DNA from 2 places in the Ralstonia sp. VS2407 genome. Region 1 is predicted to be linked to the other one. Evidence: predicted binding sites of a transcription regulator. Region 1 holds the regulator's gene; the other holds the start of a gene.
The links. The regulator FNR, encoded in region 1, switches genes on or off when oxygen is low (the NO sensors DNR and NnrR bind a similar motif). The targets are predictions, from matches to a motif close to TTGATNNNNATCAA.
Positions count from the first base shown of each region.

Region 1 (7,548 bases):
GCGATCCCGAGACGATCCTGACCACCATCACCAAGGGGCGCCACGGTGTCATGCCATCGCTGGCTGCGGTGGTGGATGGCAACCAGGCGGTCAACGTGGCCAACTACGTGCGCTCGCTGTCGGGCCTGTCTTACGACCCGATCAAGGCAGCGCGTGGTGAACCGACGTTCAAGTCGGTCTGCGCGGCCTGCCACACGGCAAGCGGCAAGGGCAATCAGACACTTGGCGCACCTAACCTGACCGACCGCGTCTGGCTGTACGGCAGTTCGGAAGCAACCATCGTCGAGACCATCCTCAAGGGTCGTGACAACACGATGCCGGCACACGAGAACCTGCTCTCACCAGAGAAGATCCGCATGCTGGCGGCCTATGTCTGGGGTCTGTCGAACAGCAACACGAGTCACGCGCAATGAGCGACAAAGAACCAGCCTGGCGTCCGATGACGCCCGCCACCGCGGCGGCGGGCGCCGAAGACGCACCCACCGAGCAGATGCTCTATGAGGTCCGGCGCAAGATTTATCCGCGCGCCGTGACCGGCGCCTTTGCGCGTTGGCGAGTCTGGCTGGTTCTGGCCACACAAGCCATCTTTTATGGCCTGCCGTGGTTCCAGTGGAACGGTCGCCAAGCGGTGCTGTTCGACCTAGGCGCACGCAAGTTTTACCTTTTTGGGCTCGTGTTGTGGCCGCAGGATGTCATCTATCTGACGTTGCTGCTGGTGCTGTCGGCGCTGGCGCTGTTTCTATTTACGGCGGTGGCGGGGCGCCTCTTTTGCGGCTATGCCTGTCCGCAGACGGTCTACACCGAGATTTTCATGTGGATCGAGCGGCATATCGAAGGAGATCGCTTCGCGCGCATCCGCCTCGACGGTGAGCGTTGGAGCCTGCGCAAATTCCGCCTGAAGGCCGCAAAGCATTCGGCCTGGATCCTCATTGCGCTCTGGACGGGCTTCACCTTCGTCGGTTTCTTCACGCCGATCCGCGATCTGGGCATGGAGACCTGGACGCTGTCTCTCGGCCCCTGGCAGACATTCTGGATGCTGTTCTACGCATTTGCGACGTGGGGCAACGCTGGTTTCATGCGCGAGCAAGTCTGCCGCTACATGTGTCCCTACGCTCGTTTCCAGAGCGTGATGGTCGATCCTGATACCTACGTCGTGACGTATGACACGCAGCGCGGCGAGCCGCGCGGCAGCCGCTCGCGCAACGCCGATTTCGAAGCTCAGGGTCTGGGTGCTTGCGTCGACTGCAGCATCTGCGTGCAGGTGTGCCCCACCGGCATCGATATCCGCCAAGGGCTGCAATACGAATGCATCGGTTGCGGTGCTTGCATTGACGCCTGTGACCAGGTCATGGACAAGATGCGCTACCCGCGGGGTCTGATCCGGTACACGTCGGAACGCGCGATGCTTGATCGGCTCAGCCCGAAGGAAGCCCGGCGACATCTGCTGCGCCCGCGCGTGCTGATCTATACGGGGATCATGCTGGTGCTCGTCACGGGGTTCATCGTGGCGTTGGCCATGCGGCAGCCGCTCAAGGTTGACGTCATACGTGATCGTGGCGCACTGGCGCGTGAAGTGGACGGCGGCAAGATCGAGAACGTTTATCGCCTGCAACTGATGAACGCGTCCGAGCACCCCATGCGCGTGACCATCGCCGCAGAGGGCATGCCGGAACTGGACGTGCAGGGCGGTCAGGGCGAGTCCACCACACTGGAGCTCCCGCCGGCGGCTAACCGGCTGCTGCCAGTGCGCGTGCGCCGGCCGGCTGACGATGCCGCCCCCGGCTCGCACAAGATCCGTTTCGTCATCCATGCAGACAGCGGTAGCGACAGCCTTGTACTGCGCGAACCGTCGAGCTTCATCGTGCCGCGCTGATGCGGCATCCCCAACAGGAGGCAACGATGCACGCAACGCAATCTTCCGCACAGGCCCGTCCGTGGTGGCGCGAGCCTTGGCCGTGGCTGCTGATGGCAGGGCCTTTCGTCGCCATGGTCGGCTGTGGCGTGACCATCTGGCTGGCAATGTCGCATCCCGATGCTGTCATTCACGACAACGTCGTACGGCGCGGTTTGGTCGTCGAAAAGATGGCTGGCGCACCGGTGCATGCCATTCACACGGAGGCCCGATGAAGCGTCGACTGCTGATGTGGATTCTGTGGCCGGCATTTCTGTCGGCCGCCCTGGCTGAGCTGGTGGTCTTCGCGGTGGTAGACCCCGCCGACCTGCGCTTTTTCGGCGAACAGATCACGGTGTCGGCCCAGGCGGTCTACACCGTGTCGTTCTTTGTGTTCTGGTTGTTGTGCGGATTGTCGAGCGCGCTGACGCTCTATGTGTCGCCTGGCATTGGCAAGCTGGAAGCGCATGAGCACCCGCTGGTCTGAGCGGGCGCCATGGACGGCAGCTTAGGCCGCCTGACCGCTCATGACCTGGCGCAGGCCGGCCAGGTCGATCAGCTTGACGTGGCGTTGGCGGATCTGGATGAGACCTGCTTCGGCAAAGCGCGAGAACAGGCGGCTGACCGTTTCGAGTTTCAGGCCAAGATAGCTGCCGAGTTCTTCGCGGCTCATGCGCAGGACAAACTCGGTCGACGAATATCCGCGCTGGGCCGAACGCTTCGACAGGTTGAGCAGGAAGGCTGCGAGACGCTCCTCCGCACGCATGGAGCCCAGCGTGAGCAGCATCAGATGATCCTGCGAAATCTCCTTGCTCATGATGCGCAGGAACTGATGCTGCAGCGAAGGCAGCCGGCGCGAAAGGTGCTGCAACTCGTCGTAGCGCACCACGCAGACTTCGGTATCTTCAAGCGCGGTGGCGTCCGACACGTGGCGCATATCGCCAATACCATCAAGCCCGACGATCTCACCCGGCAGGTGGAAACCCGTGATCTGATGCCGGCCGTCTTCAAGCGTCAGATGGGTTTTGAGCGTGCCGAAACGAATGCCGTACACCGCCTCCAGCGGCTCACCCAAAGAATAGAGCGATTGCCCCTTCTTAATGCGGATGCGCTCGCCGACCAAATCGTCCATCTTGCGCACGTCGTCCGAGTTCATTCCCACCGGCAGGCAGATTTGCCCGAGTACACAGGTGGAGCAACGCGAGGCTTGGTCGGTAAGTGCGATTCGAGTGAGCACGGGCGGGGGCGAATTTCGGGAAAGTGAAATGAGTAATTCTTGTTGTACAGCGCCAGCTTATTATAACGGCGACCTTCTTGTCCTCGGACATTTCCGATGGGGCAAAACGCGTCAATTAGGCTTAGTTCGCAACAGTAAAACGAAAACCTTGGTCCATATCAAAAGAGCGTCAGAAAGATGAGTGCCGCGGCGCTTCTGAGCGTTTTCCTGATTGCATTGCTCGGCGGTGTGCATTGTCTGGCGATGTGCAGCGGTATCGCACTCGCGGCCGAACGTGGCGCTGTGGCGGTGCGGATCGTGTCCCGTCGCCGGCTCTGGTTTGAACAGGTCGTCATGCATGCCGGCCGGCTGTCCACCTATGCGTTGCTGGGCGCAATCATGGGTGCGATGGGCGCGACCGTCTGGCGCCAGCAATGGCTGCCGATTCAACGCGGCTTGTTTGCTTTCGCTAGCGCATTGCTGGTCGCCTATGGGGTTTTACTGCTTGTGCGTTCCGCTGGAGATGCGTGGCGGAGTGTGTGGCTTGAGCGCTTGCTTGGCCGCGTGGCAGGTGGCCTGTCTCGAGGGGCTGCCACGCTGGGCGGTAGGCTGCAGCGTCAGCCGCCGCTGCTGCGCCGCTATCTCACGGGTATGGCCTGGGGGCTGGTGCCGTGTGGCATGGTCTACGGCGCATTGGCTGTGGCGTTGTTGGCAGGCAACGCCGCCTCCGGCGCCGTGGTCATGCTCGCCTTTGGTGCCGGTACGTTGCCCAACCTGCTGATGATGTCTGGTCTGGCTGGGTGGCTGCGCGGGCTGTCGCGCCAGCGATGGGCGCGGGGCGCGGCCGGCATCGCCATCGCCGGGTTTGGGGTCTGGGGGCTGTCTCACGCAATCTGGTTGCCAGAGATGCTTAACGCACACGGATTCTGTCTGGTGCTGTAGGCGCTCAGGCAGCCGAAAATTGCCAATCGTCCCATGATGGAAGGCTAGGACATCTTCCCGGTTGCGGCGCCGCTGGAAATTGCCCTACAATCAACCACAATTCGATTCGCCACCCGCGCAAATCAACAATCCTAAGCGCGGCGCCAAGCGATGCCATCCAGCGGTAGAGTCCCCTGGACAGTCGATTCGGGCGGGCTGCCGTTCTTCTTGGTAGTCGTCCGGTGCAGTATCCGTCCCCATGGCGGCGGAAGAAATTGCCCTTGTGGTGCCTGACCGGCACCGGATCAACTCGCTCCTCCGGCCCTACTTTGCGGGCATAGCCACTGCGTTTCGGTGCAGGATCCAATTGAATTAATTGGTCTTCGCGCGCCGGGCCCGGGCGGGCAAAAGCATTCAGAAATGCCGCGTGCTTCGCGGTGGGACGACAAACCTCAAGCGTGACGGCGACTGGCCGCGCGCGAGCAATGACGAGCCGCTCAACCCGATGAATACCCAAGAGGCGAAGATCGTCCTCGAAACCGCGCTGATCTGCGCGCAGGACCCGTTGCGAGTCAATGACTTGCGCAAGCTCTTCGACGAAGATGTGTCCGCAGACACCATCCGTGTGCTGCTCGAAGAGCTGCGCCAGGATTGGTTGAATCGAGGTGTCGAACTGGTCGCGCTGGCCTCCGGCTGGCGCTTGCAGAGTCGCCCGGAAATGCGCGTGTACCTCGATCGCCTGCACCCGGAAAAGCCGCCCAAGTACTCGCGCGCTGTGATGGAAACGCTGGCGATCATCGCTTATCGCCAGCCGGTCACTCGCGGTGATATCGAAGACATTCGCGGCGTGACGGTCAACACGCAGGTCATCAAGCAGATTGAAGATCGTGGCTGGATCGAGGTTATCGGTCATCGCGACGTGCCGGGCCGCCCCGCGCTGTATGCGACGACCAAGCAGTTTCTCGACGACCTTGGATTGCGCTCGCTGGACGAACTGCCGCCGCTTGAAGATGCCCGCGCCCAGGCGCAGGCGAGCTTGCTGGAGCAGGGCGCCATCGAATTTGAGGGCGGTGCAATTGCTGTGGAAGAGCTGACTGCGCTCGTCAACGACGCGCCGGAAGGCGCTGAGAGCGCCGAGGTTTCGGTGCAGGAATCGGCTCGGTCGCCGGTTGCCGAGGCTTCCGTTGAGGTCATCGTTGAAACGCCGGTGCCGCCTGCTGAGGTTGCGGCGGGTGACGAGCCAGCGCTGGAAACCGAGTCGCAGGCGCTGAGTGCGACCGAGGTTCCATCCGAAGATGAGTACAAAACACCGGTCGAGCCGCCTGCGGCTCCGGCCAATGAACATTCGTAATGCCATGGCAGCCGAGCAGTCGGCGCATGGTCTGAACCCTTAGATTTGAAAGACGTTGTGAGCACCCAGCCAGATTCCATGGATACACGTATGCCGGCCGACGCCGACGCTCAGCCGCCGCGACAAGACGGCGGTGATGGGACTGAGGCCGCGCCTCGTCGCAAGGGACTGCGCCGCGGCTTGCGCAACCTCGTGGCTTCGCGCCGCCAGCAGCAGGACGGCCGCCCTGAGGGTGAAGCCGCTGAGGCGGGTGGCGCGGACGCTGGCCAGCCTGCTCAGCCGCGCAAGAGCCGCGCGCCACGGGTGCGGAAGCCGAAAGAGGCGGCGGCTGAGCCGACGGTCGTTGCCGCAGAAAGTGCTGCATCGGCCGAACAGGCGCCAGCAGACAGCCAGGGCGAGCGACGTGGTCCGCGCGGCCGTTTTGGCAAGAACCGTCGCCGTCAAGGCGAAGGCCAGCCGGCGGAGCGCGCCGAGCGCAGCGAGCGTACGGAAGGCGCAGGGGGCAAGAATGCCGGCGGTCGTGGCAAGCAGCAGAGCCGCAACGGCAAACCGCAAGGCAAAGCCGGCGGCCCGACCCAGAATCGCGGGGGCAAGGGGCTGAAGGGTGGCAAGGGCTCCGAAGACGTCTTCCAATACGTGATTTCAGGCGCGTACGACTCGGAGGTTGACGCCGGCGGCGCCTCGCAGTCTCCCAAGACGCGCGAACTGACATCCGACGATGACGCGCCCAAGCTGCACAAGATCCTGGCTGATGCCGGACTTGGCTCGCGCCGCGACATGGAAGACCTGATCCTGCAGGGTCGCGTTTCTGTGAATGGCCTGCCGGCTCATATCGGCCAACGCATTCTCGCCACCGACCAGGTGCGCGTGAATGGCAAGCTGATCCAGCGCAAGCTTCCCAACAAGCCGCCGCGCGTGCTCCTGTATCACAAGCCGGCCGGTGAAATTGTCAGCCAGTCCGATCCGGAAGGTCGTCCGACCGTGTTCGATGCATTGCCGCGCATGAAGACCGGCAAGTGGGTCGCTGTCGGTCGCCTTGACTTCAACACCGAAGGCCTGCTGATCTTCACGACCTCCGGTGACATCGCCAACCGGTTCATGCACCCGCGCTATGGCGTTGAGCGTGAATATGCGGTGCGTACGCTTGGAGAGCTGGCTGAGACCGATCGCCAAAAGCTGTTGCACGGCATCCCGCTCCAGGACGGCGAAGCCAACTTCCTGCGCTGCGTCGATGGCGGCGGCGAAGGTGTCAACCACTGGTATCACGTCGCTCTGACCGAAGGCCGGAACCGCGAAGTCCGGCGCATGTTCGAAGCGGTCAACCTGACCGTGTCGCGCCTGATCCGTACGCGCTATGGCAGCTTCGTCCTCCCGCGTGGCCTCAAGCGCGGGCGCTGGCAGGAAGTGTCGGCCGAGGATGTGCGTACGCTGATGGGCACGCTGGGCATGAAGGTGCCGACGGCCAGTTCTGGCGGTGGGCAAGACCGCCAGGGCAATCGTCGCCGTGGGCCTGCGCCGGTGCTGATGGGGCCGATGTCGTCTGGCTTTGCCGGTGAAGCAAACTTCCAGTCGCGCGGCATGGGTGTTGAGAACGGTAATCGCGCGCAGCCCGCGCAGCGCCGTCCGTCCAACCTGCGTCAGCCCGATCCGATGCAAACGTCCATGGGCTACATCAATGTGGGCGGTCCGACCACGCTGACAGCGCGCACCCGCATGGGCGAGCGCACGAATGGCCGCGGCGGTGCGGCCGGTGGCGGTGGGGTGCGTGATGGGAATCGTTCGCCCGGCGGCAAGCGCCCTGGAAAGAGCGGCGGCGGCATGCCTAACGGCAACAAGGCGCCGCGCGGTGGTGGAAAACGCGGCGGTAAGCGCTAAAAAATTGGGGGCGTTGTGTGCGGCAGCCGTCGCAACGCCCACTTTTGTGGCGGCTTCGGGGCAATTTTTGCGTTTTGCCTGGAAGCGTATTACAATGTGAGTCTAATCAAAAGTCATCCTGTAGAAGATGGGCGAATGATATGGGCGTTGCGCCCATTTTTTTTTGCTTCCGCAGGTTGGCCATACCGGGAAATTCTTCAGGAAAAACGTGCATCTGACTGATCTGATTGAGAAAACCCTCACCGCCATGGGTTACGAGCTGGTGGAAGTGGAGCGCGCGCCCGCCGGGCTGCT
Region 1 covers NZ_JBRFVG010000001.1:621,162-628,709, forward strand. Annotated here, with positions in the region: gene ccoP (cytochrome-c oxidase, cbb3-type subunit III) at 1-413, shown strand, start outside; gene ccoG (cytochrome c oxidase accessory protein CcoG) at 410-1,873, shown strand; gene ACU8YE_RS02940 (FixH family protein) at 1,900-2,127, shown strand; gene ACU8YE_RS02945 (hypothetical protein) at 2,124-2,378, shown strand; gene fnr (fumarate/nitrate reduction transcriptional regulator Fnr) at 2,400-3,128, opposite strand; gene ACU8YE_RS02955 (sulfite exporter TauE/SafE family protein) at 3,306-4,049, shown strand; gene scpB (SMC-Scp complex subunit ScpB) at 4,534-5,379, shown strand; gene ACU8YE_RS02965 (pseudouridine synthase) at 5,470-7,254, shown strand; gene rimP (ribosome maturation factor RimP) at 7,463-7,548, shown strand, end outside.

Region 2 (7,548 bases), on a different contig from region 1:
AGGCCATGTGGCTGTTGATCTGGCTGCCGCCGGCCAGCATGACGGCGGTGGCGTCTGGGTGCGGCAGCGGCACGGTGATCGGGTCAAGCTTGTTGAATTGCTTGTCGCCGAAGGTCTTGGCGGCAGCCATCTGAAGCACCACGGCCGGCAGCGAGGTCTTGATGCCGGGCACGGCAATGCGGTCCTTGTCGGAGAAATCGGCCAGCGTCTTCACGTTCGGGTTGCGCGTCATCAGGTACATCGACGATGAGCTGAGCGACGACAGCCCGCGCACTTCCATCGCGCTGCCGCGGGTCTTGTCCCACAGCGTGAGGAAGCCCGGCACGCCCAGCGAGGCGATGTCCAGCGCGCCCGAGAGCATGGCGTCGTTGATGACGTTGCCGCCATCGAGGATGCGGTAGTTGACCTTCACGTCGCCCAGGCCGGCGGCCTTGGCTTGCTTCTCCAGCAGGTGCTCGCTGGCCATCACCATGATGGGGAGGTAGAGGATGCCGTAGCCGTGGGAGATGCGGACTTCGGTGGCTTCTGCGTGGGCGGTGCTGATGGTGCCGCCCAGGAGCGATGCGGCCAGCGTGGCGGCCATGGTCAGGCGGAGGACGTTACGGCGGGGTTTGTGCATGTGTTGTCTCCTTGTTGCTCTGTTGGTCTTTATGTTTGTTGGTGGTGTATTCCCTGTTTCACCCCCTGCCGGGGGCGACTCACTTTCTTTGTCTTGCCAAGGAAAGCAAGCAAAGAAAGGCGCGCCCGATGCGGCGAATTCCCCTTGAATTTCTGTGACCGTGCGGGGAAGGAGGCAAACTCGCTTTGCTCAGACAAGCCTCCTTCCTTTTTCCGCCCGCTCACAAAAATTCAAGGCGCCGCATAGGGCAGGGTACGGCCAAACCGTCGAGGGGCGACTGTGAGCGCCTGGACGGTTTCGGTAGTCAAGCGCGCCCTTAGTTCTGCATGCCCCAGCGTTTGACGGTCCGGGCTTCAAGCGTGCGGAATACCAGGTTCTCTACCAGCAGGCCGATGATGATCACCGTCAACAGACCCGCAAAGACTTCGGGAATCTGCAGCTGGTTCTTGTTCTCGTAGATGTACCAGCCGAGGCCGCCCTGGCCGGAACTCACGCCAAACACCAGTTCCGATGCGATCAACGTGCGCCATGCGAATGCCCAGCCGATCTTCAGGCCGGTGAGGATGGAGGGGAACGCGGCTGGGATCAGGATCTTGGTCAGGTACCCCATGCCGGATAGCCCGTAGTTGCGGCCCACCATGCGCAGCGTGTTCGATACCGACAGAAAGCCGGCATGCGTGTTGAGCGACACCGCCCACACCACGGAATGCACGATCACGAAGATCAGGCTGCCGTTGCCGAGACCAAACCACACGAGTGCGATAGGCAGCAGCGCAATGGCGGGCAGCGGGTTGAACATGGCCGTGAGCGTTTCCAGGAAGTCCTGCCCGAGCCGGTTGCTGATGCCCAGTACCACCAATGCGCACGACAGGGCCAGCCCAAGCGCGTAGCCCGCAAGCAGCGTTTGCATTGACGTGCCGATGCGAGCGAACAGTGTGCCGCTGGCCAGCCCTGCCCACAGCGCCTGCACGGTGTCGGAGAAGGTCGGCATCAGCAGCGGGTTGTCGAGCCAGCGCGCTCCGCCTTCCCACACGAGTGCCAGCACGACGAGGATGACGAGCTTGCGCAACCATGCCTGCTCGTACAGGCGCTCGGCAATGGAGAGCGGTTTTTCCACCACGCCGATGCGCTCGAACGCCACGGGCGTGCTGTAGACGGGCGCGCGGTTGCTGATGTCGGTGGTGGCCGGCATGGAAAGGGTTTCAGTCTGCATGGGTTTCCTCCACCGTGCGGGCGAATAGCATGTCGTGGATCTCGGCTTCCAGCGCCTTGAAGCGCTCGGGGTCATCATCGCCGCGCGCAAGGCTCGGCAGTTCGGCGCGGACTTGGCCCGGATGCGGCGAAAGGATCAGGATGCGGCTGCCGCAGCGGATCGCCTCCGGAATCGAGTGCGTGACGAACAGCACGGTGAAGCGCGTTTCATCCCACAGTTGCAGCAGCTCGTCCTGCATCTTGCGGCGCGTGAGCGCATCGAGCGCGGCGAAGGGCTCGTCCATCAGCAGCACGTCGGGCTCCATGGCCATGCCGCGTGCGATGGCCACGCGTTGCTTCATCCCGCCCGACAGCATGTGCGGGTGGTGGTCGGCAAATTTGGTGAGATTGACCTTGTTGATGTAGTGCAGGGCGCGTTCTTCGGCCTCACGCGCGCCCAGCTTGCCCGTGGAGAGCAGCGGGAACAGCACGTTCTCCTTCACGGTCTTCCACGGCAGGAGCTGGTCGAACTCCTGGAACACCATCATGCGATCCGGGCCGGGCTTGGTCACGGGCTGGCCCTTCAGGCGGATCTCGCCTTCGGTGGGCGTGAGGTAGCCGCCGATGGCCTTGAGCAATGTCGATTTGCCGCAGCCCGATGGGCCCAACAAGATGTAGCGCTCGCCGGGGTAGACCTGAAAGTCGACGCGGTAGGTGGCCGTCACCAGATGCTGGCGTGTCTTGTACTGCAGCGTGACGCCGCGCACGTCCAGCAGCGGCGGCGCGGTCGATGAGTTGGCCTGCATGATGTTGTCTCCTGTGTGTGTTTTTGTCGGGTCGGGTGGCAGCGTGGGAGGGCGTTACCGGATATCCACGTGGTACCGGAAGTGCGCCGCCGCGCCCCGCGAGCGCCGCCATTCAAGCGGCACCCGGTCGTAGCCGCGCGCAACGCGTTCGATGACCATCACCGGATCGCCGGGCTGGATGCGCAACAGCCGCGCGTACGTTGCGTTGACGGCCTCGGCGGTAAGCGTTTCTTCAGCGCTGGCGATGATCTGGCCGCAGTGGGATTCGTACAGCGGATACAGCAGGTCGCCAAACGCGTCGAGTTCCAGCGTGGCGAGCGGGGCGAAACGGTCGTACGGCAGCCAGATTTCTTCGGCCAGCATGGGTGCGCCATCCAGCAGGCGCAGCCGGGTCAGGCGAATGACCGGTGAGCCTGTTTCGATCTGCAAGCCAGCTGCGGGGGCAGACGGCGCATCCAGCACATCGCGCTTGAGAATGCGGCTCTCAGGAATGCGTCGCTCGCCGCTTTCACTCTGGAAGCGGAAGAAGCGGAACAAGGAGCTGGCAAAGCTTGCCCGGCGCACAAAGGTGCCGCGGCCCTGGAAGCGCTCCAGGAGGCCCTCGGCCACCAGCACATCCACGGCTTTGCGGACCGTGCCGACTGCCACGTTGTACGTCTTGGCAAGCTCGGCTTCGGTGGGGATGGCGTCGCCCGGGCGCCAGTGCTGTTGGGCGATCTGCGCGGCCAGATCGTCGCGCAATTGCTGATAGCGGGGCAGGCGGAGATCGGCGGGCATTAGGTATCTGAAGTGGTCAACTATTCATCTATATGATTTGTCATTGTAGGGAGCTTGCGAGCGGCTGGCATTACAGGAAAACCCGCAGGGCCCGGTCGAATCGACACGGGCCCTGCGGGTTTTTGAGAGAACTGCTGAGTTAAGAATTAACGCGTGGCGCGAGCCGAAGCCGGCAGCGGCTCAGTCTGTTGTGCCTTCGGACGGCGCAGCAGCCGCAGCGCATACCAGGCCAGCACAAGTGCACCGATGGCGAACACGATGTCACCCGGCACGCGCAGCCAGACCAGCGTTTCCATCACTTTCGAGTGCACCACCTCCGGCGAGCGGGCGTACCACATGCCCTTGGTGACGCTGGCCCAGGCCTGGTAGATACCGGCCGGCAGCAGCGACATGAACACCATCATGGCCAAGCCGATATTCAGGCCCCAGAACGCGGGCTTGAGCAGGCGGTCGGCATGCAGGCTGCGGGCATACAGGCCGCGCAGGCAGAACAGCATCAGGCCGATACCGAGCATGCCGTACACCCCGAACAGTGCGGCGTGCCCGTGGGCGGCCGTCATGTTCAGACCTTGTACGTAGTACAGCGAAGCCGGCGGGTTGATGGCAAAGCCGAGCAGGCCGGCGCCGACGGTGTTCCAGAAGCCTACGGCCACGAAGCACAGCACGGGCCACTTGTAGGCGTTGAGCCACGGCGTGCCTTGCGTGCGGCGATAGTTCTGCAGCGCTTCGAGCCCGATCAGCGTAAGCGGCACCACTTCCAGCGCAGAGAACACCGCACCCACCGAGATGATCGACGTGGGCGTACCCGTGAAGTACAGGTGATGCAGCGTGCCCAGAATGCCGCCGAACAGGAACACGATCGTCTCGGCCACGATGGCGCGGTTGGCGCTGCTGGCGCGAATCAGGCCCAGGCGCGTGAAGATGAGCGCGATGACGGCGGTGGCGAACACTTCAAAGAAGCCCTCGACCCACAGGTGGACGAGCCACCAGCGCCAGTACTCGATCATCGAATAGTGCGTGTGTTGGCCCCACACCAGCGAGGTCGAATAGAAGCCGCCGATGCACGTGGCCGACAGGAACACCATGGCGATCAGTCCGCGCGATTCCGACGGCGTCTTCAGTGCCGGCCATAGTGCGCGGCCCAGCAGCACGACCCAGAACAGCAGGCCGACGAACAGCAGGATTTGCCACACGCGGCCCATGCTGGTGTATTCCAGCCCCTGGTTGCCGACCCAGAAACCGAAGTCCGCACCACGATGTTGCAGCGTGCCGAGCCAGCCGGTGGCGATGGAGCCCACCACGATAAAGATCAGCGCCCAGAACAGCAGGTCAACGCCCAGCTTCTGGAACTTCGGTTCACGGCCCGACAGCAGCGGCGCAATGTAGAGGCCCGTAGCCAGCCACGCCGTGGCAATCCACAGCACGCCAAGCTGCGTGTGCACGGTCCGGCTGATCACGTACGGCAGCACCTGCGCCAGCGGAATCCCGAAGAACGATTCACCTTCCACCGCATAGTGCGCGGTGATGGCGCCCATGCCGATCTGCACCAGCATCAGGCCGATCACGGCAAAGAAGTACTTGCGCGTGGCCTTCATCGACGGCGTGGCAACCACGTTGAGGAACGGGTCGGCCGGCAGCGGCGCAGCCTCCTCTTCGTGCTTGCTGCTGCCGTGCAGCCACAACATGGCGGCAATACCGCCGAGCAGCAGCACGATGCTGACCATCGACCACATGGCGGCGCCGCCGGTCATGGTGTTGCCAACCAGGGGTTCATGCGGCCAGTTGCTCGTGTACGAGATGTCGGTCTCGCCCGGGCGGTCGGCAGCGGCGGCCCACGACGTCCAGAAGAAGAACGCCGCAAGCGCTTCGCGGTCGGCCGACTCCGGCAGCACGCCCGTGGCCATGGCGTATTGATCGCGCAGCGTTGCCAGCGACGGATCGGTGCCGAACAGGGCCTCGAAGTGCTGCGCCACGCCGCGGATGGCCTCTGCGCGCTCACGCGACACGGTCAGGATGTCGCGATTTGCGTCGTACGTATTGCGGCGCATTTCCTCCTTCACGCTGGCGTCGACGGCGGCTTGCTGCACGGTCGTCAACGGCGCGTCGGTATCGAACTGCTGATGCGCGCGAATCGCTTGCAACGCCGTGGCTTCACGGTGCAGCCAATCGGCAGACCAGTCAGGCGCAACGTAGCTGCCGTGGCCCCAGACGGTGCCAAGCTGCTGGCCCCCGGCTGCCAGCCAGGCCTCTTGCCCGCGCTGGATTTGTTCGCCGGTGAAGAGCACCTCGCCCACAGAAGTGACGACGGCATGCGGGATCGGCGGCGCTGCCAGATAGATCTGCCGGCCCAGATAGCCCAATGCCCCGAACGACAGGATGAAGATCAGGCCGAGCCACCGCCACAGCCTTTGGTTGTTTTTCATGACAGGGTTCCTTGCAGGATGCAATCGGAAATTCAGGCGCCACCACCGCAACCACCACAGCAGTGGCCGGCGCTGGCGGCAGACGCCACCTTGGTGATGGCGACGCGCCACGTGGCGGGGCCGCGCTCAAGGTAGTCCCAGGAAAACTGGCCCGGGCGCTCCACTTGAAACTGCGACTGCAGCGGGCGCGGATCGTGATCGTTGATCAGCTCCAGGCTCTGGCCGATGCCGAGTTCCCCGAAGGCAGAGAAGATCAGCGGATGGCGCTCGCGCGGCGCCAGCACGCGGAGGTCGAGCTGGATGGTGGAGGCGGACTGTGTCATGGGGATTCCCTCTGTGGGTGTCGCATCAAAAGATGCATTAAGGATGCAACTATATTAGTGAGCGGAATCTCCGCCGTTATTGATGTATATCAGATGCTTGTTTTATGGGTATCTTGATGTGGCAAATCACGCCACGACTGGGCTTGCGTGCCACGCGGTGCGGTGGAAGTGCCGGTCGGGGCCGGTTTTCGTTTGCGCTGTATCAAAGCCCTAATGGCCGCCGGGGCCTAACGTGGAGCGGACGACACCAGACCGATACACGGGGGAAAAAATGAGCCGTCTTCACACCGTCCGCAGCCTGATGCGCGCGGGCTTGATTTCTGTGGTGCTGGGCGCACTGCTTGCGGGCACTGCAGCCCGCGCCGCGAGCGCCAAATTGCCCGGTGACTTCGGACCGCCACGCGGCGAGCCGATCCACGCCGTCCTCACGAGCCCGCCGCTTGTGCCACCGCCGGTCCACCGGAACTATCCAGCCAAGGTCATCGTGGAGCTGGAAGTGGTCGAGAAGGAAATGCAGATCTCCGAAGGCGTCAGCTACACCTTCTGGACGTTCGGCGGCACCGTTCCCGGCAGCTTCATCCGCGTGCGGCAGGGCGACACGGTGGAGTTCCACCTCAAGAACCACCCGAGCAGCAAGATGCCGCACAACATCGACCTGCACGGCGTGACCGGACCGGGCGGCGGCGCTGCATCGAGCTTCACCGCACCGGGCCATGAATCGCAGTTCACCTTCAAGGCGCTCAACGAGGGCATCTACGTCTACCACTGCGCTACCGCGCCGGTGGGCATGCATATCGCCAACGGCATGTACGGCCTGATCCTGGTCGAGCCGCCCGAAGGCCTGCCCAAGGTGGATCACGAGTACTACGTCATGCAGGGCGACTTCTACACCGCCGGCAAGTACCGCGAGAAGGGCCTGCAGCCGTTCGACATGGAGAAGGCCATTGACGAACGCCCGAGCTACGTCCTGTTCAACGGTGCGGAAGGTGCGCTCACCGGTGACAAGGCGCTGCACGCCAAGGTGGGTGAAACGGTCCGCATCTTTGTTGGCAACGGCGGGCCGAACCTGGTCTCAAGCTTCCACGTGATCGGCGCCATCTTCGACCAGGTGCGCTACGAGGGCGGCACCAACGTGCAGAAGAACGTGCAGACCACGTTGATCCCGGCGGGTGGTGCGGCGGTTGTGAAGTTTACCGCGCGCGTGCCCGGCAGCTATGTGCTGGTCGACCACTCGATCTTCCGCGCCTTCAACAAGGGCGCCATGGCGATCCTCAAGGTGGATGGCCCGGAGAACAAGCTCGTCTACTCTGGCAAGGAGCTGGATTCGGTGTACCTGGGCGATCGTGCGGCACCCAATATGAGCGCCGTCACCAAGGCGACCCAGGCGTCGGTAAGCGGCACGCTGACCG
Region 2 covers NZ_JBRFVG010000006.1:208,811-216,358, forward strand. Annotated here, with positions in the region: gene ACU8YE_RS12690 (ABC transporter substrate-binding protein) at 1-619, opposite strand, end outside; gene ACU8YE_RS12695 (ABC transporter permease) at 936-1,832, opposite strand; gene ACU8YE_RS12700 (ABC transporter ATP-binding protein) at 1,822-2,616, opposite strand; gene ACU8YE_RS12705 (GntR family transcriptional regulator) at 2,671-3,393, opposite strand; gene ACU8YE_RS12710 (nitric-oxide reductase large subunit) at 3,540-5,816, opposite strand; gene ACU8YE_RS12715 (DUF2249 domain-containing protein) at 5,849-6,139, opposite strand; gene nirK (copper-containing nitrite reductase) at 6,411-7,548, shown strand, end outside.
Region 2: the regulator FNR is predicted to act here: its motif matches at 6,219-6,232, upstream of ACU8YE_RS12715 (DUF2249 domain-containing protein).